2 regions of the Sneathiella sp. D3-11 genome follow, and region 1 is predicted to be linked to the other one. Evidence: riboswitches for the same ligand, from Rfam matches in the RefSeq annotation. Region 1 holds a riboswitch; the other holds the start of a gene.
The links. Region 1 has a riboswitch for glycine ahead of AC0L73_RS07220 (L-serine ammonia-lyase). Riboswitches for the same ligand answer to the same signal wherever they lie in the genome.

Region 1 (3,410 bases):
GCCCCGGAAAGAGCAATCGGCCCATCAAAGAACTGCCGCACTTCGGAGACAAGCGCGAACGGACTTAACCGCCCCGCATGCCCGCCAGCGCCCGCGCAAACCAGAATTAAACCATCGACGCCTGCTTCCAATGCCTTTTGGGCATGGCGGATGGTAGTCACGTCATGCAGGATAATTCCGCCGTAAGAATGTATCGCCTCAACAATTTCATTCGGGGCCCGAAGGCTCGTGATGATAATCGGCACTTCATGCTTAACGCAGAGTGCAACATCTTCCTCCAAACGAGTATTTGACGCATGTACAATCTGATTGACAGCAAAGGGGGCGACCTTCTTGTCAGGATTCGCCGCCGCATAGTCAGCAAGTTCTGACTTGATCTGAAAGAGCCATTCGTCAAGCTGAGAAATCGGCCTTGCATTAAGAGCAGGAAAAGATCCGACGATGCCCTGCTTGCACTGAGCAATTACCAGTTCAGGCCCGGATACAATAAACATTGGTGATGCAATAACTGGGAGAGAAAGACGCCCTTCCAGAACGGTCGGCATTGTCATTTACGAGATGACTCCTGATACTGGGATAAATATAGCCAAGCCTGGATCTTACGCCCAGTTACTTGGCTATGGATGGTTGAGCTAAGTCTGGATCTTGCGCCCAGTTACCCGACCTTTTAATTATTTAGCCAAGCCTGAATCTTTTCGCTCAGTTACCCGGCTTGGGCATTTTCTTAGCAGGCTTTTTCAAAGATGACAAATTGTCATTATTGACAAAATTTCATTTTTTTATTTCGCACCTGCAGCATTATTGCGAAAAATCATTGAAAAACATAATATTATTACCTTTGGGTGCTCATTAAAAAAATTCAGAGATATCGGCATTAGATCAGATTTGGGCTCAAAACAATGTGATCTCACCCCGATTCACAAAACATGATTCTCTTTATTGCTTATAATTTCCATCAAACCAGACCCAATATGCCCGGCTATTATTTCCTACAGAGCGGGAAAATTTGACCGCTTACCTATATCGCATCACTCCTGTCCGTCTCTCAAAGGAACGAAAAAGCGAAGAAATACAGACTTTTTACCTTTCCCTTGATACTGGCACAAAGGCTGCATACTCGATGAGTAGATAAATTTTTATGGAGACTATTCGTGCTGCAAGCTGAAATGAACACACAATCTGTTGCAAACAGATTCGAAAAACGTGGGGCCTTTCGCGTATCAAACCCGGTCCTCAGCGTAGAAATTGAGGGCATTCGGTTTTCGACAGAGAACTGGTCTCTTGACGGAATGCTGCTAAACGGTATCGCAGACCATGTTATACTTGATCAAACTGTCGAAGGAATTATCGGGCCCGTTGGCTCCCCAGAAATGTGCCGATTTGGCGGACGCATCGTGCGAATTGATGAAGATGAGATGACAACGGCGGTGGAACTCGATGAAAAAAGCGCTGATGTCGCGGCATTGCTACCCCTTTGGGTTTTGAAATACGGCACCCGTTGATCCATTTCGGAAGGCCCGGACTTGACAATGCCAAAGCGCGGTCTCTAAGGTCTATGTGAATTGCCGGACTATGCTGGCATTCCTTGATTATCCTGATGGGAGAGACCGGACTTACCGGCGCCGAAGGAGCAACCGCCCCGGAAACTCTCAGGCACATGTACCGTCAGGAAAGAGGGCTCTGGAGAGTATGCTGAGGCCATGGCTAACGCATCACCGAAGAGGTAAGTCGGCGATATGTCGACGTAATCTTTCAGGTAACCGGACAGAGGGGGCATCTATTGAACGCATTGGTGAATTTTTCACCAGAGTGAGAAAAGGTGCCTGTAAATGACAAAACCATCCAAACCCGGCCTTGGCAACGTTACGCCAGTTGTACCATCAAAGCCAACTGCACCGCCTAACCCAACGTCTCAGTTGGATATCAACATCAGCGTAACCGATCTTTATACAATCGGTATTGGCCCATCAAGCTCCCATACCGTGGGGCCCATGCGGGCGGCAAAGCGTTTCGTCGATCGTCTAGCGTCAGAGGATTTACTTGATTCGACCGATCGTCTGCTGGTCGAGCTTTATGGCTCGCTTGCTCTCACTGGCGCCGGTCATGCGACGGACATTGCTATTCTTCTTGGACTAAGTGGGGAACGCCCTTCCTCCGTTGATCCGGAGAAAGTACAACCGCTTATCGACAAAATACGGACAAGCGGGGAAATTTCACTAAACGGACATCGTATAATTCCCTTTTTTGAGGACCAAAGTCTCCTTTTCCTGAAAGATCAACTCCTTCCTGAACATTCTAACGGCATGCGGTTCTATGCCTATGATGCAAAGGGTGCGCAGCTTTTCTGCCGGGACTATTTCTCCGTGGGAGGCGGATATGTTGTCTCTCACAACGAAGGGGACAGGGCAGAAACGAAGGGTCATAACATTGTGCTACCCTATCCTTTCACCTCCGCAGACGAACTTCTCGATATGGGCAAGGAAAGCGGCCTCACCATTGCTGAGATGATGCTTGCCAATGAAAGCAGTTGGCGAAGTGAGGAAGAAACCTTCGCCTTCCTTGATGATGTCAATGAAGCCATGATCAACTGCATCAAGAGGGGCTGCGAGGGAGAGGGTATCCTGCCGGGCGGCCTTAAGGTAAAGCGCCGGGCAAACGCGTTGTATCAAGACTTAATGGAAAATCCGGAGCGCGCCTCCCGCGATCCACTGACCGTTCTTGACTGGGTTAATCTCTACGCCCTCGCCGTCAATGAGGAGAACGCCGCCGGTGGGCGAGTGGTGACGGCTCCCACAAATGGTGCGGCCGGGGTAATTCCCGCGGTACTTAAATATTACCAACGCTTCTGCCCCGGCGTCACAAAGGAGGGGACGCGCAATTTCCTGCTCACCGCAGCAGCAATTGGCGCAATCTATAAAAAACGCGCATCAATCTCCGCCGCAGAAATGGGGTGTCAGGGGGAAGTGGGGGTCGCCTGTTCCATGGCTGCAGGTGCCCTTACCGCCGTTCTGGGAGGCACGAACGAACAGGTGGAAAATGCCGCTGAGATCGGCATGGAGCATAATCTTGGTTTGACCTGCGATCCGATCGGCGGATTAGTGCAGATCCCCTGCATCGAACGCAATACCATGGGCGCGATGAAGGCGATTAATGCCTGCCGCCTCGCGCTGTCCGGTGACGGCACGCATGTGGTATCTCTTGATGAGGTGATCGAGACGATGCGCCAGACCGGCGTCGATATGCTCAGCAAATATAAGGAAACCTCGCAAGGTGGCCTTGCCGTTAACGTCGTGGAGTGCTAGCTGCTCAATCTTCGCGCGTCAGTATCTTCTGGATATGAAGCGGGAGAGCAAAAGCCGCAAGATGGACTTCCGGTGTATAATAGTCCGTCGTGATCCCGGCCTCGACAA
Region 2 (3,410 bases), 1.1 Mb from region 1:
CCCTGCAGGCCATCAAAACAGCCTCCGCACAGGATGTCGCGCCGTCATACATAGACGCGTTCGCGACTTCCATCCCCGTGATCAATGCCACTTGAGTCTGAAATTCGAACAAGGCCTGAAGAGTACCCTGACTGATTTCCGGCTGATATGGCGTATAAGCCGTCAAAAATTCGGAGCGCTGGATAATATGGTCCGCAACAGAGGGAACGTGATGCTGATAAGCGCCTGCTCCCAAAAAACAGGGGACCGAATAGGGCGAGAGATTCTTTGCCGCCAGTTTCCGGAAATTCTTCTCAACCACCATTTCACTTTCATGAAGCGGCAAATCAAGCAAGCCCTCAAGACGGGCTTCTTCCGGGATATCGGTAAAGAGATCGTCAATCGATCCAACACCGATTTTCGTCAGCATTTCATTCCGTTCCCGGTCGGTATGCGGCATATACCTCATTCGTCGAGACCTTCGATAAATGTTTTATAGGCGGCTTCATCCATCAGGTCGTTCAATTCCGCACTATTCGTTACGCGGACTTTAGCAAACCATCCGCCTTTCATAGCATCCTCGTTGACCACGGTTGGCGCGCCTTCCAACTCAGCGTTGACATCAACGATTTCACCGCTCACCGGGGAATAAACTTCTGATGCTGCTTTCACGCTTTCGACTACTGCGAGTTCATCTCCCTTGGTAATTTCATCGCCTACCGTCGGGACTTCGACATAGACCACGTCGCCCAGCTGCCCCTGAGCATAATCGCTGATGCCGATCGTCGCCACGTCGCCTTCGAGCAGCACCCATTCATGATCTTCTGTAAATTTGTAAGACATTCATTACTCTCCAGTGAAAAATTATCCTCGATAATAGCGCTGCTCGACGAACGGCATTTTCGCAACCACGGCGGGGCGAGACTTACCTCTGACAAGCAAATTTATTTTCGTTCCAACGGCTGAAAAATCAAGTGGGACATAGCCCATCGCGATGGGAATTCCAAGGCTGGGAGAAAACCCACCAGACGTAATTTCACCGATGGTCTCTCCCGCTTCATTTGTAATTACCGTATGTTCGCGTGCAGGCGCACGACCTTCAGGTAAAATACCCACGCGTTTCATCGCCGGTTTATTCGCGATGTCGGCCTGAATAATATCCGCACCGGGAAATCCGCCCTCAATGCGGCGGCGCTTGCTGATCGCCCAGATCAAACCGGCCGAGATCGGCGTTGTCACTTCGTTAAGGTCGTGGCCATAAAGGCACAGCCCCGCCTCCAGACGGAGCGAATCACGTGCGCCAAGGCCAATTGGCATTACTTCGGTTTCGTCCAACAGCTTCCGACATATCTCCTCTGCCTGATCATTCGGGATGGAAATCTCGAATCCGTCTTCGCCCGTGTATCCAGAACGGGTCACGAAACAGGGAACACCATCTATTTCAACTTCGCGATAGTTCATAAAAGACATAGCGACGACTTCCGGTGCATACCGCGCGAGGACGTCGACTGCTTTTGGACCTTGCAGAGCGACAAGAGCTCTATCAGTCAGCTCTGTGACCTCAGCCTTACCTGCAAGCCCGCCTGTCAGCAGCGCGATGTCCTGTTCCTTACAGGCGGCGTTCACAACAACGAAGAGATCATTCTCTCGCCGGGTGACGATAAGATCATCCAGAATGCCGCCCTGATCATTTGTGAGAAAGCTATAGCGCATCTCGCCCGCCGAAAGCGCCTGAATATCCCCAGGAATAAGTGCCTCGATAGCTCCCGCAGGATTTTCGCCCGAAATAACCACCTGCCCCATATGGGAAACATCGAAAAGCCCGGCCGCCTCCCGGGTATGCAAATGCTCATTCAGAATACCGGCAGGATATTGCACAGGCATGTCGTAGCCCGCAAACGGCACCATCTTGGCGCCGAGTTCGACATGCAAATTGTAAAGGACGGTTTTTTCGTCGACGAAGTTTCACTCATAGGACAACCCTGGTTGCGGACAAAAGCCAAATTCTCCAGCAAAAACCCGCTGGATTGACCCCCTCTGTCCTATAACCTGAGAGAATTGACGATGTTGGCAACTGCCATATCGCTTACCCCTTCGGTGAAATTACATACGTAATTTGCTTTCCAGAGTTTCATCCCCCTGCGGTCCGGTTGCCTGAGAGTTTCCGGGGTGGTTGCTCCTTCGGCGATGGCTCATAACGACCATCTCTCCCGCGGGGATCGACTGAATATCCGCGCGATAATAATGTCGATTTAAGAATAGTCAAACAACTATTGGCCTCACGCCCGTAATTAGCTCTGCAATTCCAACTGCTCACGTGTGAGCTGAAATCCGATGATAATTACATAATCCCCCCGGTCTTAAGGCCGGTCAAGGGGATGCGTTGTTCCAGTTCTTCCTGAACAGTGGCACGACGACGTCCTTCCTCAACCTCGACCGGGCTATAGAAAATTTTCTTGGCGATAATCTCGCCCGTTCTTTCCGCTATAGCGACAAAAAAAGGAAATTCCTCTGTCTGGCTGGTCGCAGCCGGTCCCTTGGTCGCCCCTATGCGCAGGATGAGCTCAACAACAACGGCTGTGTCATCGTCCACATACTGGCATTGGCCACTAAATGGGGCGATGATGCCTTCAAATTGAACGTCAACAAGGTCGCGCCCCTCCCCTTCACGAAAGATAGTGATGGTCTCTGCACCGGGTAGCACTTCCACCCGTGGGCAGGGAAGTGGTGGTTTAGAGCTGCCGAAAATGCTGAATATATCTGTATCGACACTACCGCTGCAAGCTGATGTAATTAGCAGTGGAACAGTCAGAAAACATGCGCGTAAAGATGTATTTATGAATTTGAGACTAGGCATAATGTTAATGTACCGGCGTATAAGGAACTAAAGAGTATTTTGGACGCTATCGCAAACGGCAAGACACCAGCCTGCATATGTCCAAAGAAATACAGATTTTCGGACGACGGCGCAATTGTTGCCATCATCATTTGAATTTACCTCGCCTAGATATGGCATTACCCTTGAAACTGTTGTATGAGTTCGGCAAATCTAGGATGGTCCAGCGGAATTAGCAAGTTTTCACGGTCCGCAGGAATATTCTATGAACCAATTCAGGCTTGGAAGCAATTATGGATAGATCAGAACGGACATTGCTATTGGCGGCGCCGCGCGGTTTTTGCGCTGGCGTGGACCGTGCGATCCAAATTGTTGAAAGAGCCCTCGAAAAATATGGCGCGCCGGTCTATGTCCGCCATGAAATTGTGCATAATCGTTTCGTTGTCGAAAGCCTCGAAAAGAAGGGGGCAGTCTTCGTTGACGAACTGGCGGATATACCAAAAGACGTTCCTGTGATTTTTTCAGCCCACGGTGTCGCAAAATCAGTACCGGCCGAGGCGGAAAACCGCAAAATGTTCTATATCGACGCTACCTG

Region 2: it holds a riboswitch for glycine, as region 1 does, so the genes downstream of both, gcvT (glycine cleavage system aminomethyltransferase GcvT) here and AC0L73_RS07220 (L-serine ammonia-lyase) in region 1, are expected to answer to the same signal.

Annotation. Positions count from the first base shown of each region.
Region 1 is NZ_CM147911.1:1,395,739-1,399,148, forward strand. Features, by position in the region: gene AC0L73_RS07210 (NAD(P)H-dependent flavin oxidoreductase) at 1-551, opposite strand, end outside; gene AC0L73_RS07215 (hypothetical protein) at 1,152-1,502, shown strand; glycine riboswitch at 1,589-1,675, shown strand; glycine riboswitch at 1,679-1,770, shown strand; gene AC0L73_RS07220 (L-serine ammonia-lyase) at 1,923-3,302, shown strand; gene speE (polyamine aminopropyltransferase) at 3,307-3,410, opposite strand, start outside.
Region 2 is NZ_CM147911.1:2,481,774-2,485,183, reverse strand. Features, by position in the region: gene gcvPA (aminomethyl-transferring glycine dehydrogenase subunit GcvPA) at 1-448, opposite strand, end outside; gene gcvH (glycine cleavage system protein GcvH) at 445-822, opposite strand; partial or broken gene gcvT (glycine cleavage system aminomethyltransferase GcvT) at 844-1,926, opposite strand; glycine riboswitch at 2,015-2,108, opposite strand; glycine riboswitch at 2,112-2,202, opposite strand; gene AC0L73_RS12680 (hypothetical protein) at 2,321-2,683, opposite strand; gene ispH (4-hydroxy-3-methylbut-2-enyl diphosphate reductase) at 3,109-3,410, shown strand, end outside.